DNA from 4 places in the Buttiauxella agrestis genome. Region 1 is predicted to be linked to each of the others. Evidence: predicted binding sites of a transcription regulator. Region 1 holds the regulator's gene; each other region holds the start of a gene.
What was found. The regulator PhoB, encoded in region 1, activates phosphate uptake and scavenging genes when phosphate is short. The targets are predictions, from matches to a motif close to CTGTCATAAAACTGNCNNAT.

Region 1 (8,153 bases):
ACCCCTTTTACTTCAAATTCCACTTCCGCCAGGCATTCGGCGGTGTCGCGCGTCATGAGATCATTTTGCGATTGCGTGACGGTATTGAGGCGCGGTGTCTGGTGGTAAAGCGCGAGACAAATCGCATCGAGCAGCGTGGTTTTCCCGGCTCCTGTTGGCCCGGTTATAGCAAATAAACCGTTGCTGGCGAACGGTTCGCGGGTGAAATCGACTTTCCATTCCCCTTTCAGGGAGTTGAGATTTTTTAAGCGCAGGCTAAGGATTTTCATGCTTCTTCCTCCACGTCATGCAGGCTCGCCACCGTTTGGGCAAATAGCGTTCGCAAACGTTGTGCGCGTTCTTCGGAAGTGTCTTCCTGAACCAGGCGGCGCTCAAAAACCTCTTCAACCGTCAGCTCACTCAGCGTTTCTTTATGCTGTTGGGCGATAACGCGCTCGCGCTGTTCGCGGCTGCGGCGCAGCAACACCACTTCGACGGGGAGCGTTTCGGTTAATTGCTGAATATGGCGTTGCATATCATGCAGATATTCTTCGGTAGCGATTTCAATATCCAGCCAAACTTTGGGTTCTGCTGGTGCATCGCGCCACTGCGCGAGTTGCTGTTCGATTTCACTCAGAGAACCTTTGATGACCGCTAAAGGCTGGCTGACAGGCACCGTCAGCGGAGTTACTTCATGAAGCACGCCTTCGGCAAACTCAACCAGATAAACACTTTTGCTCTTGCCCGTTTCGTCAAAACTTAACGGGATGGGCGAGCCGCTATAACGAATGTGTTCAGTGCCACCAATGAGTTGGGCGCGATGGATATGGCCGAGTGCGATGTAATCGGCTGCCGGGAAATGCTGCGCCGGGAAAGCATCGAGCGTGCCGATGTAAATATCGCGTACCGCGTCACTTTTGGTCACGCCGACGGTGGTTAAATGGCCGGTAGCGATAATCGGCAGCCTCGTATCCGCCCGTAATTCGCAGGCTGCGTTGTAACACTGCTGGTAATGTTCGCTGATGGCTTCCATCAATGAACGCTGCTTTTCGTGGCCGGAAAGTCCCGCCTGGCTATTTTGAATATCCCGGGGGCGCAGGAACGGAATCGGACAAAGAATCGCACCCGGTTCCCCCGATTTAGTGTTGAGTACGATAGCTTGCTGGCTGGCATCATGCCGCGCACTGGCGATGACATAAGTATTCAGGCACGCCATTAATTCGCGAGATTCATTCAGCGTGGCGACGGAATCGTGGTTTCCCGCCAGCACTACAAGGGAACAGCCGGTTTGCTGCAGTTGCACCACAAAACGGTTATACAATTCGCGCGCGTAACTCGGCGGCGAACCGGTATCAAAAATATCGCCTGCGACAATTATCGCATCCACATCATGCTCGACTGCGGCTTGCAGCAACCATTCAAGGAATGCCTGGTGCTCCGGCCCACGGCTTTTGGTATAAAAATTTTGACCAAGATGCCAGTCTGATGTGTGAATAATGCGCATTGGTTGTCCCTTGGCATAAAAAAGCGTGGCGGGATTATAAAGCGGATGAGCAAGAACGACACAATTGAGTGTCATAATTCATTGTGATGAGTCGCCAGGCATTTATGTTTTTCATAAATCTGTCATAAATCTGACGCATAATGGCACCGCATTGAAACAACAATAATTATTCCTTGAGCAGGGCGAATCATGGCGAAGCGTATTTTAGTCGTAGAAGATGAAGCTCCAATCCGTGAAATGGTGAGCTTTGTGCTCGAACAAAACGGTTTTCATCCTGTAGAAGCGGAAGATTATGACGCCGCAGTGAATCTGCTTATCGAACCCTTTCCGGATTTAATTTTACTGGACTGGATGTTACCGGGTGGTTCAGGTATTCAATTCATTAAGCATCTGAAACGTGAAGCATTAACACGTGAAATCCCTGTCATGATGCTGACGGCGCGTGGTGAAGAAGAAGACCGCGTGCGAGGGCTTGAAGTTGGGGCCGATGACTATATTACCAAACCGTTTTCCCCGAAGGAGCTGGTGGCACGCATTAAAGCTGTGATGCGCCGTATCTCTCCGATGGCGGTGGAAGAGGTGATTGAGATGCACGGACTGAGCCTGGATCCGTCATCGCACCGCGTCATGACCGGTGAGAACCCATTAGATATGGGGCCAACAGAATTTAAATTATTACACTTCTTTATGACGCACCCGGAGCGGGTGTATAGCCGTGAACAATTGCTTAATCATGTATGGGGCACCAATGTTTATGTCGAAGACCGAACGGTGGACGTACATATTCGGCGGTTACGCAAAGCGCTTGAACATAGCGGGCACGACAGGATGGTACAAACAGTACGCGGTACGGGTTATCGGTTCTCAACCCGCTTTTAATTCCTTGTCAGGAGAGTGACGCGTGCTGGAAAGGTTGTCATGGAAAAGGTTGGTGATGGAGCTGGTGCTCTGTTGCATACCTGCCGCCATCTTAGGTCTTATTTTCGGCCATTTACCGTGGTTTTTATTACTGGCAGTCACCGGACTGCTGGTTTGGCATTTCTGGAATTTACTGCGTTTATCGTGGTGGCTGTGGGTGGATCGCAGTATGACGCCGCCGCCAGGGCGCGGGAGTTGGGATCCCCTGTTGTACGGTCTTCATCAGATGCAGCTGCGCAACAAAAAGCGCCGCAAAGAGTTAGGCAATCTGATTAAGCGTTTTCGTAGCGGAGCCGAATCTCTGCCCGATGCGGTGGTTCTGACCACGGAAGAAGGGACGATTTTTTGGTGTAACGGTCTGGCGCAACAATTGCTGGGGTTACGCTGGCCGGACGATAACGGGCAGAACATCCTTAACTTGCTGCGCTACCCGGAATTTACTCGCTATCTGTCGCAAAAAGAGTTTTCACGTCCGTTAACTTTGGTACTCAATACGGGCCGCCATCTGGAGTTCCGTGTGATGCCCTACAGCGATGAGCAGTGGCTGCTGGTGGCGCGAGATGTGACTCAGATGCACCAGCTCGAAGGGGCGCGACGTAATTTCTTTGCTAACGTCAGTCACGAACTGCGAACGCCGCTCACGGTGCTGCAAGGTTATCTGGAGATGATGCAGGACCAGACGCTTGAAGGACCGCTGCGTGAGAAAGCATTAGGCACGATGCGCGAGCAAACTTCGCGCATGGAAGGGTTGGTTAAGCAGCTTCTGACCCTTTCAAAAATAGAAGCCGCTCCGGCGATGGTGCTCAATGAAAAGATTGATGTGCCGCTGATGCTGCGTGTTGTAGAGCGTGAGGCGCAAACTCTCAGCCATGAACGGCAGACGATACAATTTGATATCGACCCCACGCTGAAAGTCTTTGGCAATGACGAGCAACTGAGGAGTGCGATTTCCAACCTTGTTTATAACGCGGTCAACCATACGCCAGAAGGCACGCATATTACGGTGAGCTGGAAACGCGTGGCGGGCGGGGCAAGTTTTAGCGTGACGGATAATGGCCCTGGGATTTCAGCAGAACACCTTCCGCGCCTGACCGAGCGTTTTTACCGCGTCGACAAAGCGCGTTCGCGCCAGACGGGCGGCAGTGGGCTTGGGCTGGCGATAGTCAAACATGCTTTAAGCCACCATGATGCACGTCTGAATATTGAAAGCCAGCCGGGCAAAGGTTCGACGTTTTCCTTTGTTTTGCCCGAGCGGTTAATCGTTAGCGAGAAATAGACCGATAATCAGTTTTCGTCGGTCGGATAAGCGAAGCAACATCCGACACTAGCGCAATAAGTGTCAAAATAACTTTCCACAGGCCAATATTCTGGCCTGTGTTTTTTTTGCCCACATGTAAATCAAAAACACTCAATCGGTTATAATTTAACCACACAAAAGACCATGATCTTTTCCTATGATTAATCGAATCCACTGGTGATGCTGTTAATTTAAGGATATCAATCTGGTTTTTAGATCCGTTCTTGCCTTCAAACGCTATAAGCGTTTTAATTGCGGCCCTGTGATTGGTAGACCGACTGGATATGAGTGGTAATTCAAACAACTATTCTTCTCCACCGATCCCGGAAAGGATTTTCCGCTGTCGAGTCTACTGATTGCCGCTTTTATGCCGAGTTAACAGGTATAAAAATTTGAATACTTTCAACACCACACATCCACAGGCTGCAAATATTTTATGACCCATCATTTGAAATCTCGAGACATCCTCGCACTGGGCTTTATGACCTTTGCGCTGTTTGTCGGCGCAGGCAATATCATTTTCCCTCCTATGGTGGGGCTACAAGCAGGTGAACACGTTTGGATTGCATCGCTTGGCTTCCTGGTGACGGCTGTAGGCCTGCCGGTGCTGACTATTGTCGCCATCGCTCGTGTCGGTGGGGGCATTGATAGCCTCAGCTCGCCAATTGGCCGTCGTGCTGGTGTGTTGTTAGCCACTATCTGCTATCTGGCTGTTGGGCCGCTGTTCGCCACGCCGCGTACTGCTACCGTTTCTTTTGAAGTGGGAATTGCCCCGCTGGTTGGCACCGGTGAGTTACCGCTGTTTATCTACAGCCTGGTTTACTTTGCGATTGTGATCGGCGTTTCGCTGTATCCGGGCAAACTTTTAGACACCGTTGGCCATGTGCTGGCCCCGGTAAAAATTGTCGCGCTGCTGGCGTTGGCTGCGGGCGCAATGTTGTGGCCTGCGGGTGGTATCAGCACGGCGACTGAAGCGTATCAGAATGCTGCATTCTCAAACGGCTTCGTGAATGGTTATCTCACCATGGATACCCTGGCGTCGCTGGTGTTCGGCATAGTGATTGTCAACGCCGCGCGTTCGCGTGGGGTGACTGAATCTCGCCTGCTGACGCGCTATACCATTTGGGCTGGCCTGATTGCCGGTGTTGGCTTAACGCTGATTTATCTGGCTCTGTTCCGCCTGGGTTCAGACAGCGCAACATTGGTTGCCGACCAAAACGCGAACGGTGCCGCAATTCTGCATGCGTATGTGGCTCATACCTTCGGTGGCGCAGGTAGCTTCTTCCTCGCAGCTTTGATTTTCCTGGCTTGCATGGTCACGGCAATTGGCCTGACTTGTGCGTGTGCTGAATTCTTCAGCCAGTATTTGCCACTGTCATATCGCTCGCTGGTGTTTATCCTGGGTCTGTTCTCAATGGTGGTTTCCAACCTGGGTTTAAGCCATCTGATTCAGGTTTCAATTCCAGTGCTGACGGCAATTTACCCGCCGTGTATCGCGTTGGTGGTGTTGAGCTTCACCCGTCCGTGGTGGCATAACTCAACCCGCGTGATTGCTCCAGCAATGCTCATCAGCACCTTGTTTGGTATCCTCGATGGGATTAAATCATCGGCAATCAGTGATATCTTGCCCGCGTGGACCGCGCGTTTGCCTCTGGCCGATCAGGGGCTGGCATGGTTAGCGCCAACGGTGATCATGGTGGTTCTCGCCATCATTTGGGACCGCGCCGCAGGGCGACAGGTGGCTTCAACCGCCCACTAAAATTTTTGATTTTCTTTAACCACGGGGCTTTGCTCCGTGGTTTTTTTATTGTTAAGCAGGGTGTGGAATCAATGGAAAACGCTAATAAGCTCAAGCGCGGCTTGAGTACCCGGCACATACGCTTTATGGCGTTGGGTTCGGCAATTGGCACCGGGCTGTTTTATGGCTCGGCAGACGCTATCAAAATGGCTGGTCCAAGTGTGTTGCTGGCTTACATCATCGGTGGTGTGGCGGCATATATTATTATGCGCGCGCTGGGCGAGATGTCGGTTCATAACCCTTCAGCCAGTTCTTTCTCTCGCTACGCGCAAGATAACCTCGGCCCGCTGGCAGGCTATATCACCGGCTGGACCTACTGTTTCGAAATCCTGATTGTGGCAATTGCGGATGTCACCGCGTTTGGCATCTACATGGGGCTGTGGTTCCCGGCGGTGCCACATTGGGTTTGGGTGTTGAGCGTGGTGTTAATCATTTGCGCCATCAACCTGATGAGCGTGAAGGTGTTCGGCGAGCTTGAATTCTGGTTCTCGTTCTTTAAAGTTGCCACCATCATCATCATGATTGCTGCCGGTATTGGCATCATCGTGTGGGGGATTGGCAATGGCGGTCAGGCTACGGGGATCCACAATCTGTGGACCAACGGCGGCTTCTTCAGCAATGGCTGGATAGGCATGATTATGTCGTTGCAGATGGTGATGTTTGCCTATGGCGGCATTGAAATCATCGGTATTACGGCTGGCGAAGCGAAAGATCCGCAAAAATCTATCCCACGCGCTATCAACTCCGTTCCATTGCGTATCCTGGTGTTCTACGTGGGCACGCTGTTTGTCATCATGTCGATTTACCCGTGGAACCTGGTGGGAACAGAAGGTAGCCCGTTTGTGCTGACTTTCCAGCATATGGGGATTAACGCTGCGGCAGGCATCCTGAACTTCGTGGTGATTACCGCGTCCCTTTCAGCGATTAACAGCGACGTGTTTGGCGTGGGGCGTATGTTGCACGGCATGGCGGAGCAGGGCAGCGCGCCGAAAGTGTTCGCTAAAACTTCACGTCATGGCATTCCTTGGGTGACAGTATTAGTCATGTGCTTCGCGCTGTTACTGGCGGTGGTGCTGAACTATCTGATTCCAGAAAACGTCTTCCTGGTGATTGCATCGCTGGCAACCTTTGCCACGGTATGGGTATGGATAATGATTCTGCTGTCGCAAATCGCTTTCCGTCGCAAGCTTTCACCGGAAGAAACCAAAGCGCTGAAATTCCCGGTTCCGGGTGGGATTGCTACCACCATCGTTGGCCTGATATTCCTGGTGTTTATTATTGGGTTAATTGGCTGGCATCCAGACACTCGCATCTCACTGTATGTGGGCTGCGTATGGATTGTCATGCTGCTGGTGGGCTGGATGTTCAAGCGGCGCCAGATATTGGCTGCGAGCGAAAGCAACAGCTGAGTTTAAGCACCGATAAACGGTGGATGGCGTAAAACGTCATCCGCCGTATCACTACATCTCCGGGCACTCGACCTTACTTATCGCATCCCAGTAGTTTTTCTCGTTATTGCGCTCCAGAGCAATCCTCGCATCCCGGATATACCGCTTATTGTCTTCGTTGGAGAGGATTTTATTCCCCCACGCTTCATCCGACATTTTCTTTTGTGGATGGCAGGTCTTTTTTAAGTCAACCGTAATCTGTTGTTTATACTTGCCAAATTCCAGACCTTCGTACGGCGAACTGGCGAGTGTATTGGCCGAGTAAACGACGAAAAGAAACAGGGTGAGGTTGCGGGCGATAGACATTTCAATTTCCTCAGGCAGTGAGAATGTTCTCACTATAGGTAGCGCTAACTTATTAAGCAAACGGCTTAATTTCTCCACCCCCGCATTCCACCCCCAATAAAAATAGTAATGATGAGTGATCCCCAGCTACGCTGTGGCAAGGTGGCGCAAATTAATTATCTGGGGACACGATTATGTTGAATGCCTGGCACCTTCCGGTGCCCCCTTTCATACAAACACGTAAAGATAAGCTGCACATCACGTTATGGGTTTCCGGCACTGACTTACCGCAGCGTGTCGTTTTGCGCTATGAAAAAGATAACGAAGAAACCTCGCTTCAAATGACTCGTCAGAAAGCGGCTCCTGAAAGTGGAGTGGTCGCCTGGCGCGGAGTGATTGATTTATCCGAAGGCCAGCCGCGCCGCCGCTATAGCTTCAAGCTGTTGTGGCTGGATAAACAGCGCTGGTTTACGCCGCAAGGTTTGAGTTCTATTCCTCCTGCACGCCTCGAGCAATTTGCGGTCGATCTTCCTGATGATGGCCCGCAATGGGTGCAGGATCAGGTTTTCTATCAGATTTTCCCCGATCGTTTCGCTCGCAGTGAGCAACGCACGCCGGAGCAGGATCAGGTTTATTATCACCACGCTGCTAAACGCGACATTATCTTGCGTGACTGGAATGAACCGCTGATCGCTGACGCTGGTGGATCAACTTTCTATGGCGGCGATCTGGACGGTATCAGCGAACACCTGCCGTATCTCAAGATGCTGGGCGTCACCGCGCTGTATCTCAATCCGATATTTACCGCGCCGAGCGTCCATAAATACGATACGCAGGATTACCGCCACGTTGATGTCCAGTTTGGTGGCGACCATGCATACCTGCGGCTGCGGAAAAATACGCAGCGTTACGGTATGCGTCTGA
Region 2 (8,153 bases), 2.2 Mb from region 1:
GAAAACTAATATATTTGCTTCATGAAGGCAGTATTGCGTTAAATCGATGTAATGACGGCATGATTATAAGCTCCGAACGTGCGCCCTTCATTTTTGGGTTGTGCAAACAAATCACTTATTCCGGTAATGTTTTCATGCGCACCCAGGAAACAAGCAAAATAAGTTACCTGCCTTTGGACAAAGCCAATGAAATCATTACAAAGAACAACCTCTGGGAGGCATCGTGTCATATCATGATGTATATCGCCGCGCGCGTGTTTACCAACTACTCGCAACTCTCTCAGGCCTCATCTTACGAGATAATCCGCCACCAGCTTTTTGAGTTAATGAATGAATCAACCAGCGTAAGAAATACCGTTTCGGCAGCCAGTTACATTAAAGAACGTACCTTTTTATCGCGTAGCGGGATTATGCGAATCCTGGCAGAATTGAAAGCTGGCGGCTTCATTGACATTGATAAAGGGTTGTTAAAGAAAGTAAACCAACTCCCTTCCCGCTATTGAAATTTATTTCACTGACAGTTACGGTTTTCTTCCCCGCGAATCGCAGTATCTGAGTCGTTCAATGCAGTAAACAAATGGGATGTGCTATATTTTTTAAATGTTTATTGGCCTGTATGTGTAGCAGCCATGAAAGATAAAAGAACGATTATTCAAGAGTTTTTAAATGTTCCCTCACCTTACGCGCAAGAGTTGTTGCGGGAACTTTCTGAAGGGGTGAAGTTTAAAGTCTATCCACCCAGAACCCGTTTTAATACTGAAGATAATGGGCGTCATAATTGTTTTCTGCTGCGTGCGGGGGCCATTAATATTTGTGCTGACCCTAACGACAGAGTGATCAGTATTCAACAAGCCCCGGCTATTTTGGGTTTTATTACCCTGCTATCCAGTGCTGTGGATTTTAGAATTTACACCCTCTTTGAAAGCGAGATAGCCGTCATCTCCAGGGAAAAAGCATTTAGTGTTATTGCTGAAAAGAATTTGTGGGAAATCTATGCCAAACATGCCGAAATAGTCGCTAATAGATTGTATTTACAGAATATGTTTATTACAGCCCCCACCTCGTATGAGATCTTGCGCCACTTGCTTATCGATTTTATTAACCAGCCAGTAAACATTCGCCACTCTATTACCGTCGAGCGATATGTATGTGAAAGATCAAAGCTGTCCCGCAGTGGCGTGTTAAAGATATTGGCTAAGCTGAAAGAAGGTAATCACATCGTAATAGAGAAAGGCATTTTAATTGGGATCAATGATTTGCCTGAAGAGTTGTAATCTGAAAGCGTAAAACACAGCCGATACACTGCATATAAATACGTCTTCTTTGCAGAGGCCGTTACTGATTAGCTGCCGTAAATCCGCCATCGGTTTTCACAGATACCACCGTGGAAGGGGGCCGCTTGGAAAATGGAATCGATGGTCACTCCCTTTTTTGCAACATTGATTTCTGACGATAAGTAGGTTTAAAGTTCATATCCCTAAATTACCACTAGATTTTCTGGCTTCACGCACACGCATCAGTCTATTAATCAGATTGCGATCAGCATCGTAATAACGACTCGGCCAGATATCCTCAGCAGGAACACCAATCGCTTTGCTGATTAGCATTTCCCCTTTTGCCCACGGGCGGGAAAGTGCATTTGCAAGCGTTGAAGAACTCAATCCTGACTGACGGGATAAAGCAGCCAGGGAAGTGCCTTTTTTGCGTAGTGCGGCGATGATATCGGCTGGATGCCAGTCGTTCTGGAAAGGAAGGAACGCGGTGCTACGGGGTAACGTCATAAATAATCTCCGAGAGAAAGAATATATGTGTTCCCGATGTGATATTCAGGCTGCGAAACCTGGCTGCGGATTTTGCCGCAGCGGGGCTGACTATACCGTAGTCGTTAATGTTAACCAACCCGCTAATGAGTAGGTTGCGAATTGGTTTCCAAAGATATTTTGGTTGTTGCAGAGGGTTACATTAGACAGCGTAACCCTATTGGCTGGAGGAGTTTTATGCCTCAGAAAGCGCTTACCAAGTTTCGAAAGGGGCTAAACCTTAAACCCATAATGGCTGCCATCCGGTAACTCAATTTCAACACGCAGCTTACTTCCCGTCGCCTCTACATACCGTTTTAACGTCGATAATTTCAGGTCTTGCCCCTGCCTTTCCATGCCCGCTATACATGGCAAACACTATACCCCCACACTCTGTAAAGTTTTGCATATCATTTTGACCCTCCCCTTACTGGAAGGTTTAGTCTCTGCGGCAGGCTTAATTCCCTCTTTTGAAAGGTATTCATTGATGAAACAAAAACTGCTTTTCGCCTTACTGGCACTCAGCATCAGCGGCTCTGCGTTAGCTGCGCAGGGTGATGCTGATTTCCTTGCCGCACACGGTATTTCAGGCAAAACTACCGAGCAAATGGTGGAGGCGATCGACGGTTCGACTCAGGCGCGTCCGCTGCCATATAACGCAGGGATCACCAGCACCGAGTTGAAATTATCCGATGGGACGCAGCAGTTCAGCTACCCGTTGGGCGATAAGTTTTACCTGTCGTTCGCACCGTATCTGACACAAACCCATCCGTGTTTTAACCACAGCCTGTCGGGCTGTCGCGGAGAGTTGGCGAATACGCCATTTGAGGTAAAAGTGACGGATAAAAGCGGCAAAGTCCTGGTGCAGAAAAGCATGACCAGCCACGCCAACGGGTTTGTCGGCGTGTGGCTACCCCGAGATATCGAAGGCACAATTGAAGTGAACTATCAGGGCAAAACCGCCAGCGCACCGATAGCGACACATAAAGACAGCCAGACCTGTTTAACCACGCTGCAATTGCAAGGTTAACCGTTGTCATGTCGGGTGAGGCTAACGTTCACCCGACATTCAACCCTCTATCTGTGCGACCAAAACGCCTGCTGCATCGCCCTCGTCTCTTCGATGATTTCCGGCACCGGGCCGATTAACTCCACCGGTTTCTGGCAATGCTCAAAAACATATTTCGATGACACGCTCATCGTCGGGTTTTCTTCGTGGCTGCCTGTCGCCTCCAGCAATTGGCTTTCGTACATGCCGAAAACCACCCGCCCAATGTTCGCCCAGTACGCGGTTCCCGCGCACATACAACATGGCTCGACGGCGGTATACAGCGTGCACTGCCACAAATATTCGGCGGTGTAATTGGTGGCAGCGATTCGCGCAAGCGTCGATTCCGCATGGTTTACGGTGTCGATGTTGCACTGCTCGAGCAGCACAGTTTCGTTATCCGGCGCGACTAATAATGCGCCAAACGGATGATGCCCGAGGGCAATCGCTCGCTGCGCCACGGCATTAGAGCGGCGCAGGTGGCGTAAAATTTGTTCTTTGTTCGGCCCTGGCCCACGTTTTACAGACATATTTTTCCATCCTTATTTTGCATCAAGGCTCCATGGGAACAGGCGTTTTTGCAGCCAACTCACCAGGCCATAAAGGGTCAAACTACACACCACCAGCAGGAACAAACTGGCGAAGGCCAGGGGGATTTTGAATGATGAGGTGCTGAACAAAATCAGATAACCCAGCCCCTGGTCGGCGGCGACAAACTCCGCGACTACCGCCCCGATTATCGACAGCGTAATCGCTACTTTCAGCGCGCTGAAAATATACGGCACAGCATAGGGCATGCGGATTTGCCAGTATTCACGGTTACGCGGCGCGCGCAGGGTTTTCGAGAGTTCGATCAACTCGGCAGGCACTGACGTCATACCCGTAGCGGTGGAAATCACCAGTGGGAAAAACGAAATCAGTGTGGTGATCACCACCCGCGGCAGCATGCCGGAGCCGAGCGTGACGACAATAATGGGCGCAATTGCCACAACCGGCGTGGACTGAATCACAATCAGCCACGGTAACACCAGGCGGGCGAGCAATTTAGAGCTGACGATAGCAATGGCAAGTGGCAGCGCAATCACAATCGCCAGCAGGAAACCGCTTAACGCCACGCTTAACGTCGCCAGAATATGCGTCAACCAACGCCCGGCATCCAGGGTGCTGACAGAGGCAAAAATAGCCGACGGCGAAGGCAGGATAAACACCGGGATCGCAAATAATTTACATGCTCCCTCCCAAATCAAAATCGCCACCACCAGTGCCAGCAGCGCGATGTATCGTTCCAGAAACGCTCTCATACTGGCTCCTTGCGGCAGCTAAACACTTTGTGGCGGATCTGCGCCGTTAACTCGTGGAACAGCGGATGATTCAGCGTCTCTTCATTTCTTGGACGCACCAGCGGCACATCAATAATTTCGCTGACCCGCCCGGGGCGCGCACTCATCACCACAATTCGGTCGGAAAGCAGCAACGCCTCCTGAATCGAGTGCGTGACGAACAGCACCGTTTTCGGGCGTTCGTTCCAGATGCGCATCAGCTCAAAGCTCATTTCATCGCGCGTCAGGGAATCGAGGGCCGAAAACGGCTCATCCATCAACAAAATATCCGGGTCATGCAGCAGCGAACGAGCGATGGAAACGCGTTGTTGCATGCCGCCTGACAGCTCCGCCGGGCGTTTGCCTGCAAACTGCGTCAGGCCAGTCATTTCCAGCAGTTCATGTCCGCGAGCAATATCTTTGGCATCGACGCGACCATATTTGTGCTTCATCGGAAAGGTGATGTTATCGAGCACGTTAAGCCACGGCAGCAGTGTCGGTTTCTGGAACACAAAACCCATTTCGTCACGCGGTTCTGTAACGGGTTTGCCATACACCGAAATCGTGCCGCTGCTCGGTTTGAGCAGCCCGGCAATCAAACGCAAAATGGTCGATTTCCCGCAGCCTGACGGGCCAATAAACGAGACAAATTCATGGCGGCGCAGCGTCAGATTCACTTCATCGAGCGCGGTAACCTCGGTGCCATCGGCGGATATAAACGTTTGATTAACATCACTCAACTCTATAACAGGCTGCATGGCATTCCCTTACTTAGCGAGATATCGACGGTCAACCAGCGTTTCCGGGTTCACTTTATCAAGCGGATATTTCATTGATTTTGCCACCCACTCCCAGGTGTGTTTTAACAGCACCGGATCGAATTGGCCCAGCCCATCCTTCTGGCTGATTTCATTGTTAATCAGCGGTTTTGTGACATTGAAATCGGCTTCCAGCATCGCGACGTCTGCTTCTGGCACCATAGCTTTTTGGTCCGCAGCGGCTTTATCCGGATGCGCGAGACTAAACTCGATAGACTTTTTCGCCGCCCGCAGGAAGCGCGCCACCACATCTGGCTTCTCATTAATTAATTTATCGGAGGCAAAAAACGACAGACCATAACCATCGAGGCCGTAATCGGTCCACGCCAGTTCAAGCGGTTTTTTGCCAACTTGAGTCAGTGTGGCTTCAATACTCGGGCGGTTGGTTGACCACACCACGACGCCGTCAACACGCCCGTGCGCCAGCATCGGCACCAGCGTGCCAGGGTCGGCTTTGATCTGTTTTACGCTGTCAGGATCAACGCCGTTGTTTTGCAGCATGATGGGCAATAGCGCGTTCGAGGCTGAGAACGTCGGGATACCCAGCGTTTTGCCTTTCAGGCTTTTCATGTCAGTCACGCCGCTACCCTGCCAGGAGTAAATCGCATCAGGCTGTTTCGAGTAGATACTCATAATGGCTTTCACTGGAATACCGCCTTCGGCCTGCGCCATCATTAATGACGCAATCCCGCCGGTGCCAATGTCCGCCGCACCCGAAGCGATTTTGGTCAGCGTGTCGCTGCTGCCCCGCCCCGGCAGAATGGTCACATCCAGCCCTTCTTCAGCGTAAAACCCTTCCTGAACACCCACAAAAACGAACGCTTTATCGCCACCGTTTGGCATCCAGTCGAGCTGCAATTTGAGCTTATCCAGCGCGCTCGCATGCGCACTTACCAGTGCCAGGGCTACTGCGGTCGTCAGTCGTAAAATACGCATGCTTATCTCCTCAAAAAGTGGCGAATTTGCCCCGCGGGCAAATGTGAAACGTTTGTCACAACAGTTAGAAACTTTTGTTTCAAACATACGAGGAGCAAGGTGAAAAGTTAAAATAGGAAAATCTTATAACCTGCTAAAAAGCAGGCGTTTACGCAAGTAATGGGGTCGGCGTTCTTTATTCTCAGGCGCGACGGGTATACCGTGTTGGGCATTAGAAACATCTCAACCGGAATACCCGGTTCATAGAATGAGGATTCACCATGAAAGCAGTCGTACTTGAACAAGTTGAAGGCCAGACTCAGGCAGAAGTAAAACAAATTGCCGTTCCGGCTGAAGAGTTGGGAAATGTGCTGGTCAACGTTGAATGGTCAAGTCTGAACTATAAAGATGCGCTGGCCATTACCGGCAAAGGCAAAATCATCCGCAACTTCCCGATGGTGCCGGGCATTGATTTCGCAGGCCGCGTAGCAGCGAGCAGCGACTCTGCTTTTAGCGCGGGCCAGGAAGTGGTACTGACCGGCTGGGGCGTGGGCGAAAATCATTGGGGCGGCCTGGCAGAACAAGCACGCGTGAAATCCGAATGGCTGGTGCCACTGCCTGCGGGCTTAACCGCACGCCAGGCAATGATTGTCGGTACAGCGGGCTTCACTGCCATGTTGTGCGTGATGGCGCTGGAAGAAGCAGGCGTAACCCCTGCAAGTGGCGAAGTGGTGGTCACGGGCGCCAGTGGCGGCGTGGGTAGCACTGCAATTGCCCTGCTCCATGCTTTGGGTTATCAAGTGGTGGCGGTTTCAGGTCGTGAATCCACTCACGACTATCTGCGCCAGTTGGGTGCCAGCCGCATTCTGCCGCGCAGTGAATTTGCTGAAACTCGCCCGCTGGAAAAACAAGTGTGGGCCGGTGCAGTCGATACCGTCGGCGGCAATGTGCTCGCGAAACTGCTGGCACAGATGAACTATTCCGGTTGTGTTGCGGCCTGTGGTCTGGCGGGTGGTTTCTCGCTGCCAACAACCGTGATGCCATTTATTTTGCGTAACGTGCGCCTGCAAGGTGTGGATTCGGTGAGTGCACCGATTGAGCGCCGAGTTGCCGCGTGGAAGCGTCTGGCCGAATTGCTGCCGGAGAGTTTCTATGAGATGGCGACGACGGAGATTAGTCTGGAGCAGGCACCGAAATTTGCCGATGATTTTATGAATAACGCCATTCAGGGCCGGACATTGGTTAAGGTGAGCTAATCCAATTTGGCCTTTATGGGATCGGAATTATTCCGTTCACTAAGCGTTCAGTGTTCCCTGTAATTACCGGAACGGTGAACGAGCCAAGGGTGCTAACCGCAGCACCCTTGGCAATCCCGGCTCCCGGCCTCTAAATCGCCGCTTCGCGGTAAACCTTCATTTTTCCTTTCAGTCGCTGGGTCGGTTGTGACTCGCTCCCGGCGGATCACAACCTCTCGCCGTTCCCGACGGCTCGACCCGCTTCTTACAGTCAAAACGAAGGCGATTTATGCCGGACTCAAAAGTCAAAATCCAAAGCCGGACCGGTTTTGACCTTGTTCCCGGTATAAATTGCCCCAGCGTTACCCATAAGTCAGGGTTGAACTGCCGGGAGCAGCGAAAGAGAGCGATCCGCCGGGAGCGAGTCGCGAACGACCCTGAACGTTGGGGATAAGCTGGGGTTTACCGCGAAGCGGCAATTTAATCACCGGGCGACGGGGTTGCCAGGGGGCTGGCGTGAGCCACCTGGCACGTTCACCGTTCGCTGAAATCTATGTGAAAACGGAACGCTCGGGTGAACGGAAAACTGCAATCTATGCTTAATCGGGAACTCAACCCGGCAACACAATGTTGCTGTCTGCCAGCGACCCCATCTCGTTATGCATCGCGCACGCCGCATCCACTAAATGCATCGCCAGCGCGGCACCGCTGCCCTCGCCCAGACGCATACCCATCTGCAAATACGGCTCCAGCCCTAACTTGCTCATCGCAATCACCGCACCTTTCTCAGCCGATAAATGCGAAGGAATCAGGTATTCACGCACGCCTGGTGCAATCTGGCACGCGGCGAGGGCTGAGGCATACGACAAGAAGCCATCAAGCACCACCGGAAGCCCTGCCGCCGCAGCACCCAGCATCACGCCCGTCATGCCGACAAGATCAAAACCGCCCACTTTCGCCAGCACATCAATACCGTCTGCGGCATCTGGCTGATTCGTTTCAATCGCCTGGCGTACCAC
Region 3 (8,153 bases), 440 kb from region 1:
CAGTGCTTTTTCCGTCATCCCCGGATAGTGCTCAAGCGTTAAGGCGCTGACACTGTCGCCAAGGTTGTGATTACGCACTTTGCCCGTAAATGTCACTACCGCACCGTCTTCATCGCACTGCGCAAGCCACTGGTATTCTTCGCCAACATTGAAGTTTTCGTGGCTAACACGAATTCGGGTATTTTCCATCTTAGCCTCCGGTAACAGGCGGGAAGAAAGCGACTTCGTCACCGTCAGTCAGTGGGCTATCAAAACTCACCAGCGTCTGGTTGACCGCAGCCAGCAATTTGCCAGACTCCAGCGCCAACGCCCAGCGCTCGCTTCTGTTTGCCAGTTCAGCACGCAACTCTTCGACATCACTAAAAGTGGCGTCCAGTTGCAGACGGTCACAATCGACCAGCTCACGCACCTGAGCAAAAAACAGAACATTAATCATGCTCAACCACCTCGCTCTGCGCCTTACTTTCCACCTTAAAGTCGCCAGACTTACCGCCGCTTTTCGCCAGCAAACGCACCGGGCCAATCACCATATCTTTCTGCACCGCTTTGCACATGTCGTAAATGGTTAATGCTGCGACCGATGCGGCAGTCAGCGCTTCCATTTCCACGCCGGTTTTACCGGTCAGACGGCAGACAGATTCGATACGCACGCGGTTGTGCTCGGGTTCGGCGGCTAAATTGACTTCGACTTTACTGAGCATCAGCGGGTGGCAAAGGGGAATCAAATCCCAGGTGCGTTTTGCCGCCTGAATACCTGCAATACGCGCCGTGGCGAACACATCACCTTTGTGGTGGCTGCCTTCAATAATCATGGCAAGCGTAGCGGCTTCCATGGTGATAAACGCTTCTGCTCGCGCCTCGCGTACCGTTTCTGCTTTGGCAGAAACATCCACCATGTGCGCTTCGCCAGCGGCATTAATATGAGTGAGTTGCGACATAGTTTATTTCTTGAGATGAGGGTGAAAATTGCAAGGGCGCACGCGGGCATCCAGTTGCGGCGCAATGATGTTGTCCCACGCGGTATGACATGCTTTGGTGGAACCGGGCATGGCAAAAATCAGTGTCTTGTTTGCCATTCCCGCAAGCGCACGTGATTGCAACGTAGAAGTGCCGATCTCTTCAAACGAGAGCATCCGAAACACTTCACCGAAACCTTCGATTTCCCGGTCAAACAATGGGAGTAACGCTTCGGGAGTCTGGTCGCCTTCAGTGAAGCCCGTGCCACCGTTAATCAACACCACCTGCACTTCATCATCAGCAATCCATTGGGAAACCTGGGCGCGAATGGCGTAGCGATTTTCTTTGACGATAGCTTTGGCTACCACATGGTGGCCCGCTTCAGTGGCGGCTTCGCGCAGATAATGCCCTGAAGTGTCGTCCTCTTCACCGCGACGGCTTGAAACGGTCAGAATAGCAATATGTACCGGGATAAATTCACTGCTTACCTGGCTCATGAAATTCTTCCTTTTGGTCTGATTTTATCTGGTTTACCCGCCAATATAAGACAGGTTTTGAGTGATTCCGGTATCACCGTCATGCAGGAAATGGGTCTGTTTTTTATGCGTTAACGCTTCGGCTATGCGCGCTTCAAGTTCGTCAATTTGCTCGTCGCTTGCCAGCAAATCACGCAGGGAAATGCCCTGTTCGCCAAATAAACATAGATGCAGATTTCCAACCGATGAGACACGCAGGCGGTTGCAGCTGGCGCAGAAGTCTTTTTCATACGGCATGATAAGGCCGATTTCACCCGCGTAATCGGGGTGACAGAAGACCTGCGCCGGGCCATCGCTGCGGCTGCGTAGCTGGTGAACCCAACCACGCGCCAGTAACTGGTCGCGGATGGTTTTGCCGGAGATATGATGTTTGCGGAATAGCTCGCCGCCGTCGCCGGTTTCCATCAGTTCAATGAAACGCAGCTGAATCGGGCGCGGTTTGATCCACGCAAGGAAGGTATCGAGTTCGTGGTGGTTTACGCCACGCATCAGGACGGTGTTCACTTTTACACGCTCGAAACCCGCGGCAAAAGCAGCGTCGATGCCATCCATTACCTGGCGGAATTTATCCTGCCCGGTAATAGCGTGGAACTGGCGAGCATCAAGGCTATCGACGCTGACATTCACCGCGGTCAGCCCGGCGTCACGCCATTGCTGGATATCACGCGCCAGACGATAGCCGTTAGTCGTCACCGCAATCTGGCGAATACTGGCGTTTTCATGTACGGCGGCAATGATGTCGGTGAAATCTTTACGCAAAGAGGGTTCGCCACCGGTCAGACGGACTTTTTCAGTACCCAGGGCGGCAAATGCGCGCGTGACGCGGCGAATTTCATCAACGTTGAGGAAACTTTTGTTCGCCACACCGTGAGGCTTGTAGCCATCCGGCAGGCAATAGTTGCAACGGAAATTGCAAACGTCGGTAACAGACAAACGCAGGTAAAAAAACTTACGCGCGAATGCATCGGTAAGTTGGGTAGCCATGTACACCTTCCAAATACGGGAGATGCAGTCATTTCTTACTGCACCCTGGTGACTCAAGGTCACGGCCAAAGCACCGTATCTTTCGACTTAGGTCCAGAGGCTTAGTGTGTTTTATATCCGTCATCATTCAAGCTGCAGGGGTGTTGGCTTCGCTCGTTCACCCCGGTCACTTACTTTAGTAAGCTCCAGGGGATTCACTCCCTTGCCGCCTACCTGCCACTTGAATGCTAACGACTACGGCGATAGTAGCGCGTGATGGTATTATTCGCCATAACAGCTTTCGCTATATAAGTATATACATAACGAACTAATCGTTCAATTTCGCCACAGACTACGCGAAAAGTGAACTTTTGCTTTGATATACATCATTAACAACCGGAGCTGAATCGTATTTTGACTGCATTTGCGCTACCTTATTTCGATAGTTCGTCATAAGGAATAGCTATGCGCAATCGCACGTTTGCGGATTTGGACCGGGTGGTCGCCCTTGGCGGTGGGCACGGTCTGGGCAGGGTCATGTCATCCCTCTCCTCTTTGGGTTCCCGTTTAACCGGTATTGTTACCACCACCGATAACGGCGGTTCTACAGGGCGCATTCGACGCTCTGAAGGAGGCATCGCCTGGGGTGACATGCGCAACTGTTTAAATCAATTAATTACCGAACAAAGCGTTGCTTCAGCAATGTTTGAGTATCGTTTTGGCGGTAATGGTGAACTTTCAGGTCATAACCTCGGAAATTTGATGTTAAAGGCGCTGGATCACCTGAGCGTGCGGCCTTTAGAAGCCATCAATCTTATTCGCAACCTGCTTAAAGTGGACGCATTTCTGATTCCAATGTCCGAGCAGCCGGTAGATTTGATGGCAACGGATGCAGATGGCCATTTTATTTATGGTGAAGTGAATATTGACCAGCTTTCTTCGCCACCGCAGGAGCTGTCGTTATACCCGAAAGCCCACGCCACGCGTGAAGCAGTACAAGCGATTGCAGAAGCTGACCTGATTTTGATTGGCCCCGGCAGTTTCTACACCAGCCTAATGCCGATACTTTTGCTTGAGGATATGGACCAGGCGCTACGCCGCACCCCGGCCCCGGTCGTTTTCATTGGCAATCTGGGCAAGGAATTGAGCACCGCCGCAGCCAGCCTGTCACTTGCACAGACGCTGGACGTCATGGAACAGCGAATCGGTAAACGTATTGTTGATGCGGTGGTGGTTGGCCCGCAGACAGATGTCTCTGAGATTACAGACCGCGTGGTGATTCAGGAACCACTGGAGGCGAGTGACGTTCGGTATCGCCACGACAGGCATCTGCTTCGCCAGGCACTTGAAAAAGCTATTCAGCAACTCGGATAAAAAAACGCCTTCTTAACGAAGGCGCTTACATTATGAGGTTGCAATAAACAATTGCCGTAACTGATGAAGCTGGTCACGAATTTGCGCGGCTTCTTCAAATTCCAGATTTTGCGCGTGCTCCAGCATCTTCCCTTCGAGTTGATGGATTTTCTGCTGCAACGCTTTTGGCGTCAGGATGATTTCATCATCTTCAATCACGCTACGCGCTTTGCTCTTCATCCGGCCTTTGGTTTTCGCCATGCCTTCGCCAAGCTGGAGGACATCCACCACTTTCTTATTTAGCCCTTGCGGCGTAATCCCGTTTTCTTCGTTGTAACGCTGCTGTTTCTCACGGCGGCGCTCCGTTTCGCTAATCGCTTTCGCCATCGACGGGGTGATTTTGTCACCATACAGAATCGCTTTACCATTGATGTTACGCGCCGCGCGGCCAATGGTCTGAATCAACGAACGCTCGGAGCGCAGGAAGCCCTCTTTATCGGCGTCCAGAATCGCCACCAGCGACACTTCAGGCATATCCAGGCCTTCACGTAGCAAGTTGATACCCACCAGCACGTCAAACTCGCCAAGGCGCAAATCACGAATGATTTCCATACGCTCGACGGTATCAATGTCCGAGTGCAGATAGCGCACCCTTTCGCCATGCTCTTCGAGATATTCCGTCAAATCTTCGGCCATTCGTTTGGTTAACGTCGTCACTAAAACGCGTTCGTTAATTTCGACACGTTTACGAATTTCAGAAAGCAGATCATCGACCTGTGTCCCCACCGGGCGAACTTCGATGATTGGGTCGAGCAAACCGGTTGGCCTGACGACCTGATCGACAACATCGCCACCCGATTTTTCTAGTTCGTAATGACTGGGCGTTGCCGAAACATAAATAGTTTGCGGGGCGAGTGCTTCAAACTCTTCAAATCTCAATGGGCGGTTATCAAGCGCTGAAGGCAGACGGAAGCCATATTCCACCAGCGTTTCTTTACGCGAACGGTCCCCTTTATACATCCCGCCGATTTGCGGAATAGTGACGTGAGATTCATCAACAATCAGCAAGCCGTCGGCTGGCAGATAATCGAAAAGCGTTGGCGGCGGCTCGCCAGGCCCACGGCCAGAAAGGAAGCGCGAGTAGTTTTCAACGCCAGAGCAGTAACCCAATTCGTTCATCATCTCCAAATCAAACTGAGTTCGCTGCGTGAGGCGCTGCTCTTCAAGCAGTTTGTTGTTGGCGAGCAGCACTTTTCTGCGGTCAGCCAGTTCAACTTTGATCTCTTCCATCGCTTGCAGAATACGTTCGCGCGGTGTGACGTAGTGCGATTTAGGGTAGACAGTGAAACGCTGGATAGCCTGGTCAACTTGCCCTGTCAGCGGGTCAAACAGCGAGAGCCGTTCCACTTCTTCATCGAAAAGCTCAACGCGTAATGCGAGGTCGTCCGACTCGGCCGGGAAGATATCAACCACTTCACCGCGCACGCGGAAAGTACCGCGCTGGAATGCCTGGTCGTTGCGGGTATATTGCAGCTCCGTCAGGCGCCGTATTATGGAACGCTGATCGATGATCATCCCCTTGGTCAGGTGAAGCATCATCTTCAGATATAAATCCGGGTCGCCCAGACCGTAAATCGCAGACACCGACGCCACCACAATGACATCACGCCGCTCAAGCAAAGCCTTGGTTGCTGACAGGCGCATTTGCTCGATGTGCTCGTTCACTGAGGAATCTTTTTCGATAAAAGTATCAGAGCTTGGAACATAGGCTTCGGGTTGGTAGTAGTCGTAATAAGAAACGAAGAACTCCACCGCGTTATCCGGGAAGAACTCTTTCATCTCGCCATACAACTGCGCCGCCAGCGTTTTGTTTGGAGCCAGCACCATAGTGGGGCGTTGTAAATCAGCAATCACATTTGCCACAGTGAAGGTTTTACCGGACCCGGTTACACCTAATAAAGTCTGGTGCGCAAGTCCGTCTTCCAGCCCCTCTTTCAGGCGACGAATGGCATCAGGCTGATCGCCTGAAGGTTTGAATGCTGAATTTAATTTGAACGCTTTACTCATGAAGAGGCTACCTGATGAAGAAACGAGCGGGCCGGAGGATAATTTTACTCGGCACAGGAAATTTTGCCAGAAAAAGATACTGGATGAAAAACCAGTTCCTTGCCGTCACGTTTATGATACCGACACGATTTACCGCCAGGTTTGCATGTAAAACACACAACTCTTAGCGGTTTACGCTGACCAAAATGGTTATCCCCAGATTTTTTTGCCTTTTAACATTTGTCAAGCAGTGTCATAAAAGCGTAAGGAACATCTGTGGCACTTTTATTGCAGCAATTGATTTTATTCAACTCGTTAATTTTTAAAGATTATTTTAGAAAGTCTGGTTTCGCGCCAATTCATGCGCAACCCGCGTCCGCTCTCGCTTACCGTAAGTTTTCTAACTCTAATGCACATGGTTATCCACAGGAATAGTGGATAACTGCTCTCAGGCCTTTTGCAGCGCAGACCGCAAAAAACCCTAAAATCTCTGTGCGGGAGGCTAAAAATATTTTTCCATATTATTTTTGGCTTTTTTTTACCCGTTCTGAGGTGGATATTTCTTTTGATCCTGCTCACGAATTGCGCATTTGAGAAAAGAGTGTCACAGACTTGCACCAAACACGTTAACAGCCAGGCACCGACAAAGTGCACGCTCTTTTTAAAGTCGTAGCAGCAGAAGCGTTATTCACCCTTTTTTATGAGTCTTTTCTCAAAGTTGCATTGTTCTGGCTTCAACATCGGTTCATGGCAGGAGAATTGCACAGATGATAAACGCCATGCTTCAAATCGCTGAAGTAGCCTACGTTGTTCAGCTTGCCAGAAGGAGAGTATCGATGTTGAGTCTTCGTGCTGTTAACCAGTTTTATGGCGAAAGCCATGTGCTGTGGAATCTGGATCTCGAACTGACGCCCGGCGAGTGCACGTGCGTTCTGGGCGCACCAGGAATGGGTAAAACGACACTGGTCAACTGCATCACGGGTTATCTGCCGGTGCAAAGTGGCAGTATGACCTGGCTTGAAGCAGGCCATCCTCCGCAAGATTTACTGACCCAGCCCATTGAAGGCCGGGCTGCGCTGGGGATGAGCTACGTTGCGCAGGACAGACGCATATTTTCCCAATTAAGCGTTGAGGAAAATCTTCAAATTGCACTATTGGCTGCTCGTATACCGTCACGCGCCATACCCAATATGATCTACGAGCTTTTCCCTGAACTTTACAGCTTGCGCCACATGCGTGGCGGAGAGCTTTCTGACTACCTTCAGCAGCAGTTAGCCCTGGCACGGGCGCTAGTGACTGAACCGAAACTGTTGATTCTTGATGAACCGACTTTTGGCAGCGGCCAGCGTTTTATCAACGATCTGGGAAATATCATCCGTAGGCTAAGCCGTGACTTTGGGCTGACTATCCTGCTGGTAGAACAACGGTTATCGTTTATTCGCCGTGTCGCAGACCGCTTCTGCTTGCTGCATCGTGGGCGAAATGTGGCCCAGGGGAACGTGGCTTTACTGGATGACAAACTGGTTTCCAGTTGGATAGATCCATGATGGTGTGCCATTCGACGGCAAGAGCAAAACAGAAGTTCTGCCGTCACAACTGGCCCAGTTGTTTCTGTATGTTTGCATCAACATCAGCCAGTTCCCTCTGCAAATTACATTGGCGGGTGATGGCTGATAATTCCACCAGCGGCAAAGGGACTTTCGATACACCCGCTTCACGCATCCAACGCAGCACAGGCTCAAGGTGCCAGATGGCTGTTTTACCGTCATGCACAGGCTGAGGGAATGCATCCCGGCTTACCATCACTTTGCGCATATACTGGCGTGAAAAGCCCAGCAGTTCAGCGATATCAGTAAGCCCCACCAGGTCGGGCATCACTTCGACCAATGCTGCCCCTGGAATAATACGCTTGACGTCTTTAATTGCTGAAACCACTGCCTGCTTTGCATCTTGCGCTTCGCGAGTAAAATTCAATGCAATGCGGCCGGTCACTCCCACGCCAACAAGCGCGTCATCACAACCCTGAGCACCTAAGGCTTCAACCCATTGCTCCGGATTCTGGCTCTTTTCTGGCAGTGTAAAAATCACTGTAAAACTAAACTCTGACATGTTCTGCTCCTTGCAACTCAATGCCTGATGATAGGTGGTGTGCCCTGTTGACTACAGTTATCGACAACACGGCGGATTTGCCGCGCGTGGTTATACGCGCTGCGCGGTGTGCTCCAGATGCAGCTAATACAAAACTCACCGCAACGGCAGGCTTTATCATTCCATGGGCAATACATCTTTCCCCAACAG
Region 4 (8,153 bases), 960 kb from region 1:
GTGGATGTTAAACAACATGGTACGGGAGGCGTTGGTGTAGTCGGTGACGTGCACGCGCCCTTGAGTCATTTTCCAGATAAGCCAGGTATCGACCGTACCAAATAGCAATTCGCCACGGCGAGCACGCTCACGCGAACCCTCCACATGGTCAAGAATCCACTTCACTTTGGTGCCGGAGAAATACGGGTCAACCACCAGGCCGGTTGCTGATTTGATGTACTCTTCCAGGCCGTCGCGTTTGAGCTGTTCACAGATTTCTGCGGTGCGACGGCACTGCCAGACGATGGCGTTATAAATCGGTTTGCCCGTCTCTTTTTCCCAGACAATCGCGGTTTCACGTTGGTTGGTGATACCAATGGCGGCAATTTGGTCTGAGTTGATGTCAGCTTTCGCCAGCACTTCGACAAGTGTGGAACTTTGTGTTGCCCAAATCTCCATTGGGTCGTGTTCTACCCATCCTGCTTTTGGGTAGATTTGCTGGAATTCGCGCTGCGAAACGCTGACTACGTTGGCATCGTGATCCAGGACGACGGCGCGGGAGCTGGTGGTACCCTGATCAAGTGCGACGATATATTTTTTTTCGTGAGTCATAATCTTGTCCTGAAGTCAGTCTTACAAAGAAGCATTTTGTTGCGTGGAGGTGTTGGATTTCTCTTTATCTTCAACACAGACATCGCAAGGTAAATGGTGGCCAATCAACTTACGGTAGCCAAACGCGCCAAGCGCTGCGCCTACTATTGGGCCAAATACTGGCACCAGGAAGTAAGGAATATCGCGTCCGCCGGTAAACGCAACGTCGCCCCAGCCCGCGAGCCATGCAAACAGTTTCGGACCGAAGTCACGCGCAGGGTTCATCGCAAAGCCGGTGAGCGGTCCCATTGATGCGCCGATAACCGCAATCAGTAAGCCAATCAGCAACGGTGCTAATGGGCCACGTGGAATGCCGTTGCCATCATCAGTCAGAGCCAGGATAACGCCCATCAAAATGGCGGTAATCACCATCTCTACGGCAAACGCCTGAATCAAATTGATGTGTGGATTAGGGTAGGTTGAGAAAATACCGGCCAAATCCAGGCTTTCTACGCTGCCGCGCACCATATGATGCGTCTGTTCGTAATCGAGGAATAAATTGTAATACAGGCCATACACCAAAGCTGCGGCGCAGAACGCACCTGCGACTTGTGAAACAATAAACGGAACCACTTTGCGTTTATCGAAGCAGGCGAACAGGCACAATGCGATGGTGACTGCCGGATTGAGGTGCGCACCGGATACCCCTGCGGTCAGGTAGATAGCCATCGCTACCCCCAGCCCCCAGATGATACTAATTTCCCATTGCCCGAAGCTTGCGCCTGCCACTTTTAAGGCGGCAACGCATCCGACACCAAAGAAAATCAACAATGCTGTACCCATGAACTCGGCGATGCACTGACCTTTCAAGGTTGATGGAGCTGTCTGACTCATAATAGGGTCCTGAAGGCAAAATTAATGATTATTGTTTGTTCGGGCATTCCCTGCCGCGCAGGTGCCATGTAGGCGTAGTGTTAATTTATCGTTAACGAACATAAACGAGAAATATCGAACCTAAAATTTGCGTGTCTCGTCATAAAAATGAGCGATCTCGCGTCATTATGTGCGCACTATCACCCAAAAAAGACAACGCAAACGCGCACGTTAATCTTCAGCGCATTAACAAATAGTGTTTTTAAGCCGCGCCGTCGTTCGGTATATGCCGAAAAACGTTATGTTACGCAAAGAGCGCTTGAACTCGCTGGACACGGGTACTCACGCTACTTACAATCGAGACACGCTGCGTGGTGCGCATATATTCATAAGGTGTCTTCGGGGAATATCCGGAACGGGGGATTTATACCCATCATCCTTCAAGCTGCAGGGGCGTTGGCTGCGCTCACTTACCCGAATCACTTACTGAAGTAAGCTCATCGGGATAAGCTCCCTGGCCGCCTACCTGCAACTCGAATGCTAACGGGTATAGACATCCATCAACGCCTTGCAATTCAGGAGAGGTTCGAAATGTCATTTGAAGTGTTTGAGAAACTGGAAGCAAAAGTACAGCAGGCGATTGATACCATTACCCTGCTGCAAATGGAAATCGAAGAACTGAAAGAGACTAACAACAATCTGTCTCAGCAAGTTCAGCAATCTCAGAGCAATCATGAAGAATTAGTACGTGAAAACAATTCTCTGAAAGAGCAACAGCACGTGTGGCAGGATCGTCTGCATGCCCTGCTGGGTAAGATGGAAGAAGTGTAAGACTTTAGCCAGAAAAAGAACGGGCGCCTAAGGGCGCCCGTTTTGTTATTCGATTGTGTTATTCAATATCAAGGGGATCTTCGGAAAGGATGATGCCGGTGTTATCCGCATACAGATGGTCGCCGGAGAAGAATGTCACGCCGCCAAAGTTAACGCGCACGTCACTTTCGCCAACGCCAACACCCGCAGAGCCAACAGGAATGGCGGCAATTGCCTGAATACCAATATCCAGTTCTTCCAGGTCATCGACCTGGCGCACGGCACCGTATACCACAATGCCTTCCCACTCGTTTTGAGTCGCCAGACGGGCAAGTTCTGCGTCAATCAACGCGCGGCGAACTGAGCCACCGCCATCAATCACCAGCACTCGACCACGGCCATTTTGTTCGAGCAGATCATACAACAATCCGTTGTCCTCGAAACATTTCACCGTGATGATTTGCCCGCCAAAGGACGACCGCCCACCGAAATTGGAAAACAGCGGTTCAACGACGTTGACATCTTCCTGGTAGATGTCGCAAAGCTCGGAAGTATCATATTTCATAGGATTAAGATTCTGTTGCTGCACGAGTTGTCAGTATATCGCTTAATGTTAACTGTTGGCAAAATCATCAATTGTTAATTGATATTTGTCAGCTAAAACGACACCGTACTGAGCACAACTCCTATCGCAAACAATAGGTTAGTCAGCAACGCGGCTTTTACCGTGCGCTCGAGCATTGGACGCATAGCGAGCGGATCCCTTTCGCGCAGCACAAACCGGGTCTGCTTAATCAGCAACGGTGCTGCCAGCACAAACAGCCAACCCCACAGACTTTGTAGCCACACCAAATTAAACACGGCCAGGCAGGCCAGAGCGCCCATCAGCAGGCAGGCGTGATAACGACGAGCCTGCACTGGCCCCAGACGCACCGCCAGCGTGTTTTTACCGTTTTCCCGGTCACTGTCGATATCGCGCAAATTATTGATGTTAAGCACGGCGGTCGCTAATAACCCACACGCGGTTGCAGGTAAAATGACTAAAGGCGCGAGAGAGTGCGCTTGTAGATACCAGGTTCCTGCCACGCTCAGCCAGCCGAAAAACACCAGCACCGAAATATCACCAAGCCCCATGTAACCATACGGACGCGTGCCGACGGTGTAGGTGATGGCCGCGATGATTGCCAGCAAACCTAATGCCAGGAAGCCGAGAAAATCTGCCAGCGTACGGCAGGCAACGGCCACCAGGGCCAGGCCAGAAAGACAAATCAGTACCACGGTGATCATCAGCGCCTTTTTCATTTGCGCCTGAGTAATCACCCCTTTTTGCATCCCGCGCAACGGCCCGATACGGTCTTCTTTGTCGCTGCCTTTTACCGCATCGCCGTAATCATTCGCCAGATTTGAGAGGATTTGCAGTAATCCCGCGGTCAACAATGCCAACAATGCGATTGCAGGGTTAAACACACCTTGCCAGAAAGCCAACGCCGAGCCACAAACGATAGAGGCAAATGCCAGAGGTAACGTGCGTGGGCGCAGGCTTTCAAGCCAGGCCTGAGTGGTGCTTACAGAGTGCGATTCGCTCATAGTTCTCTCTGTTAGATATAAAAAAATGGAGGGCATAAGCCCTCCATTTCAAATGAAGAAAATACGTTGAGCGGGATTATAGGATAAAACGGCTCAAGTCTTCATCTGCTACTAACTCATCCAGATGTTTACTGACATATTCGCCATCGATCAGGATGGATTGGCCGTTCATCTCGCTGGCATCATAAGAGATATCTTCGACCAGACGTTCCAGCACAGTGTGCAGACGACGCGCACCGATGTTTTCAGTCGATTCGTTCACTTGCCACGCGGCTTGAGCAATACGACGAATACCATCTTCGGTGAAGTCGATATTTACGCCCTCTGTGCCCAACAGCGCCTTGTACTGCACAGTGATCGACGCGTTTGGCTCAGTCAGAATACGCTCGAAATCTTCTACGGTCAGCGCTTGTAATTCCACACGAATTGGCAGACGACCCTGCAATTCTGGAATCAAATCAGACGGGCTTGCTACCTGGAATGCGCCGGATGCGATAAACAGAATGTGGTCAGTTTTGACCATGCCGTGTTTAGTCGAAACGGTGCAGCCTTCAACCAGCGGCAGCAAATCACGCTGCACGCCTTCACGAGACACATCCGGGCCGGAGCTGTTGCCACCGCGCTTACAGATTTTGTCGATCTCATCGATAAACACGATACCGTGTTGCTCAACGGCATCAATCGCGTCTTGCTTAAGCTCTTCTGGATTCACCAGTTTCGCGGCTTCTTCTTCAATCAGAAGTTTCATCGCGTCTTTGATTTTCAGCTTGCGAGGTTTTTGCTTCTGACCGCCGAGGTTCTGGAACATGGACTGCAACTGGCTGGTCATTTCTTCCATGCCAGGAGGAGCCATGATTTCAACGCCCATCGGTGCCGCAGCCAGATCGATTTCAATTTCTTTATCGTCCAGTTGGCCTTCACGCAATTTTTTACGGAAAGACTGGCGAGCCGTAGAAGGCTCCGGTGCAGTTTCGTTTTGACCCCAGTTGTTTTTAGCGGGTGGGATCAATACGTCGAGAATACGTTCTTCGGCCATTTCTTCGGCGCGATAGCGGTTTTTCTCGATGGATTGCAGACGCACCATTTTCATCGCGGAATCGGTCAGATCGCGGATGATAGAATCCACTTCTTTACCCACATAGCCAACTTCGGTGAATTTAGTCGCTTCAACTTTAATGAACGGCGCATTGGCCAGTTTTGCCAGACGACGAGCGATTTCGGTTTTACCCACACCCGTTGGGCCGATCATTAGAATGTTTTTTGGCGTAACTTCATGACGCAGCTCTTCATCAAGCTGCATACGGCGCCAGCGGTTACGCAGCGCAATCGCCACGGAACGCTTGGCATTGTCCTGGCCAATGATGTGTTTGTTCAGTTCGCTGACAATTTCGCGTGGGGTCATTTCAGACATGGGGATTCCTTACGCCTTAGACGCTAATTCTTCAATAGTATGGAAATGGTTGGTGTAGATACAGATATCACCGGCGATCCCCAGCGATTTCTCTACGATGTCACGAGCACCGAGTTCAGTATTTTCAAGAAGCGCACGCGCTGCTGCCTGGGCATAAGGGCCGCCTGAACCAATAGCAATCAGGTCATCTTCTGGTTGGATAACATCACCATTACCGGTGATGATAAGAGAGGCGTTTTCGTCAGCGACCGCAAGCAGAGCTTCTAGTTTGCGCAGCATACGATCGGTACGCCAGTCTTTTGCCAGTTCAACCGCGGCTTTCACCAGGTGGCCCTGGTGCATTTCAAGCTTGCGTTCAAACAGTTCGAATAGGGTGAAGGCATCCGCGGTGCCGCCAGCAAAGCCGGCAATCACTTTGTCGTTATACAAACGACGCACTTTTTTGACGTTGCCTTTCATTACAGTATTGCCGAGCGTGGCCTGACCATCACCACCGATTACGACATGGCCGTTGCGGCGCACACTTACTATTGTTGTCACGAGCAGACCCCTTATTGCATCAGCTAAATAAGTACCCCGACATTTTATCGGGGCTGAATGCAATTATAGATGGGGGGGATTTTGGGGGTTTCAACCCCCAGTGCCAAGACGAATACAGTTAGAGTGACCCGCCATCTTCAGACGATTGATCGTTCCATCAGCATTGTCTTTGCCTTTGATTGGGCCGATGACGACGCGGTTCCAACCATTGTTGGTAGTAATCCGGGAATCAAAGCCTTCAAACGCAAGCTGCGCACGAACGGTTTCCGCCTGCTCGCTGCCTTTAAACGAGCCGCACTGAACCATCCAGCGTTTCTCATCCTTTGGCTTCTCCTGAGCTGCCGGAGCTTGTTTCGCTACTTCCTCACGGGTAATCGGAGCCGCCTTCGGCTGCGCGGATTCACGCGGTTGTGTCACCGGCTGTGCTGCACGCTGCTGAGTGTTATGTGGCGGCGTTTGCAACAAATCCTGGTACGGCTGTTGTGCCGTTGTTGTGGTGCGCGACTGCTGCTGAACAGTACGTGGCTGTTGCGCGGCAGGTTGAGACTGTGGCTGTACCGTACGTGTCTGCGGCGCAACTTGTTGAGCAGTGAACTGTTGCTGCTGCTGAATCACTTTCTGGCGCTGAAGTGTGTTCTGACGCTGCTCTGGTGTCTGTTCGTTCCAGGGGACTTCATTAAGCTGAGTCGGTTGCTGGCGCATATCCGCCTGCATTTGCTCCAGCAACTGACGCTGTTCACTGGTGAGCTGATCTTTATTTTGCACTTCACCACCGGCAGAAGGCTCGGTAGGGGCGCGCACACCCGTCTGACGGTTTTCCAGTTCTTTGATATAACGCCAGCGTTCTTCGGGTTTCGGCGGCAGACCGTTACCTGTGACTTTATGTCCAGGCAGGGCTTCGCTTTCATCTTTTTTGTGATGAGTAATGAAGTACAGGGCACCAATAAAGGTCACCAGAACGGCTGCCGCGATAGCGACCATCGTCGGCGAAACGGATGGCATGCTGCGTTGCTTGCTACGGGTGTTACTTTTCTTACGCCGCGTACCTGCCGATTGCCCGCGGCGTACATAATCTCGTTGTGCCACTATTGATTCGCTATATTTTTTTCGTTTATCAGCCCGCCATGTTACTTAATGGGCATCCCTTTGACCAGAATCCAGTGTCCTAAAGCGGGTCATTTTCTATTGCCAGGTGCGCTGGTAGAGCCTCGTTCAATCAGCTCGCAATCCAGTAAACGCGAACCACTACTCACGGCGTGACCGTTTAGCTGATCCAAAAGCAGTAGCATAGCCTCCCGCCCGATATCGAAACGGGGTTGGGCGACGGTAGTCAGCGGTGGGTCACAGAACTGTGAAAGTGCAATGTCATCAAAGCCCATGATTGATAAATCTTCTGGCACGCGCAAGCCGCTACGTTTGGCTTGAGACAACGCGCCCAGCGCCATGACGTCGCTATGACAGAAAACAGCGGTCGGCGGATTAGGCAGCGCCAGGAGTTGCGCCAAAGCTGCGGCACCGGCTTCGTAAGTAAAGTTACCGCGCGCAATATAATGCGGATCGACCACTGCTCCCGTACGGCGTAATGCCTGCACGTATCCCTGTAAGCGATAATGGCAAAGTGGCATTTCTTCCGGGCCAGCGATACAGGCTATTTTCTGATGGCCGAGCTGCTGCAAATAATAAACAGCGTTGAACGCAGCGGTCAGGTTATCAATATGAACCGTTGGTAGCTCGAGTTCGGGAGCAAATTCGTTCGCCATTACCATTGGCGGTAAATTGCGTTGTTCTTCAATGCTGGCATCAAAGGGCAACCGTGAACCGAGCAGCAACATGCCATCAATCTGCTTAGTGATGATCAGGTTGATGAAGGTTTTTTCCTGCTGATTTTGATGAGCGCAATCGCCAATCAACACCAGGTAGCCTTGCTCGGCTGCGGTCACTTCAATTCCGCGAATAATTTCGCTAAAGAAGGGATCACAAATATCCGGGACAATAACCAGAATGGTGCGAGACTCATTACGCTTTAAATTTCGCCCCAGGGAATGGGGTAAATAGCCAACGGCAATTGCCGCTTGTTCCACACGATTACGAGTGCTTTGCGATACTTTGTCCGGGTTCATTAGCGCCCTGGACACTGTTGCCGTTGAGACTTTCGCCTGCACAGCAACATCTTTCATGGTTGCATTGGCAACCTGATTCTTCGGCTTCAACTTCTTCTCCTCGCGCGCACTTTACAGGTGCTGACAACGTCCCTGGTGTCTGACCATGTCCACATTCTTAGCAGAAATTGATGCCGGTTAGTTACAGTTATTTCATTAAAAGTGTGATGGTTGTTGAATTTTTCGATCTGCTTCGCATATCC

Region 2: a site for PhoB is predicted at 5,962-5,981, ahead of acuI (acrylyl-CoA reductase (NADPH)). Genes of this name have one in related genera too.
Region 3: a site for PhoB is predicted at 6,130-6,149, ahead of uvrB (excinuclease ABC subunit UvrB). Genes of this name have one in related genera too.
Region 4: a site for PhoB is predicted at 1,601-1,620, ahead of DY231_RS22915 (MIP/aquaporin family protein). Genes of this name have one in related genera too.

The regions. Positions count from the first base shown of each region.
Region 1 is NZ_UIGI01000001.1:3,884,775-3,892,927, reverse strand. It holds gene sbcC (exonuclease subunit SbcC) at 1-269, opposite strand, end outside; gene sbcD (exonuclease subunit SbcD) at 266-1,483, opposite strand; gene phoB (phosphate response regulator transcription factor PhoB) at 1,673-2,362, shown strand; gene phoR (phosphate regulon sensor histidine kinase PhoR) at 2,385-3,677, shown strand; gene brnQ (branched-chain amino acid transporter carrier protein BrnQ) at 4,135-5,457, shown strand; gene proY (proline-specific permease ProY) at 5,529-6,905, shown strand; gene DY231_RS18335 (YicS family protein) at 6,957-7,250, opposite strand; gene malZ (maltodextrin glucosidase) at 7,424-8,153, shown strand, end outside.
Region 2 is NZ_UIGI01000001.1:1,717,744-1,725,896, reverse strand. It holds gene DY231_RS08175 (helix-turn-helix domain-containing protein) at 1-503, shown strand, start outside; gene DY231_RS08170 (helix-turn-helix domain-containing protein) at 630-1,274, shown strand; gene DY231_RS08165 (helix-turn-helix domain-containing protein) at 1,470-1,781, opposite strand; partial or broken gene proR (transcriptional regulator ProR) at 2,034-2,171, opposite strand; gene cueP (copper-binding periplasmic metallochaperone CueP) at 2,287-2,829, shown strand; gene DY231_RS08150 (nucleoside deaminase) at 2,877-3,377, opposite strand; gene DY231_RS08145 (ABC transporter permease) at 3,390-4,148, opposite strand; gene DY231_RS08140 (ABC transporter ATP-binding protein) at 4,145-4,924, opposite strand; gene DY231_RS08135 (ABC transporter substrate-binding protein) at 4,934-5,920, opposite strand; gene acuI (acrylyl-CoA reductase (NADPH)) at 6,181-7,155, shown strand; gene cobT (nicotinate-nucleotide--dimethylbenzimidazole phosphoribosyltransferase) at 7,746-8,153, opposite strand, start outside.
Region 3 is NZ_UIGI01000001.1:3,448,669-3,456,821, forward strand. It holds gene moaE (molybdopterin synthase catalytic subunit MoaE) at 1-189, opposite strand, end outside; gene moaD (molybdopterin synthase sulfur carrier subunit) at 191-436, opposite strand; gene moaC (cyclic pyranopterin monophosphate synthase MoaC) at 429-938, opposite strand; gene moaB (molybdenum cofactor biosynthesis protein B) at 942-1,454, opposite strand; gene moaA (GTP 3',8-cyclase MoaA) at 1,488-2,477, opposite strand; molybdenum cofactor riboswitch at 2,465-2,596, opposite strand; gene yvcK (uridine diphosphate-N-acetylglucosamine-binding protein YvcK) at 2,922-3,830, shown strand; gene uvrB (excinuclease ABC subunit UvrB) at 3,861-5,876, opposite strand; gene DY231_RS16415 (ABC transporter ATP-binding protein) at 6,692-7,402, shown strand; gene DY231_RS16420 (helix-turn-helix transcriptional regulator) at 7,446-7,964, opposite strand; gene DY231_RS16425 (hypothetical protein) at 7,982-8,153, opposite strand, start outside.
Region 4 is NZ_UIGI01000001.1:4,840,910-4,849,062, reverse strand. It holds gene glpK (glycerol kinase GlpK) at 1-591, opposite strand, end outside; gene DY231_RS22915 (MIP/aquaporin family protein) at 613-1,464, opposite strand; gene zapB (septal ring assembly protein ZapB) at 2,035-2,274, shown strand; gene rraA (ribonuclease E activity regulator RraA) at 2,333-2,818, opposite strand; gene menA (1,4-dihydroxy-2-naphthoate polyprenyltransferase) at 2,911-3,840, opposite strand; gene hslU (ATP-dependent protease ATPase subunit HslU) at 3,917-5,251, opposite strand; gene hslV (ATP-dependent protease subunit HslV) at 5,261-5,791, opposite strand; gene ftsN (cell division protein FtsN) at 5,882-6,877, opposite strand; gene cytR (DNA-binding transcriptional regulator CytR) at 6,967-8,001, opposite strand.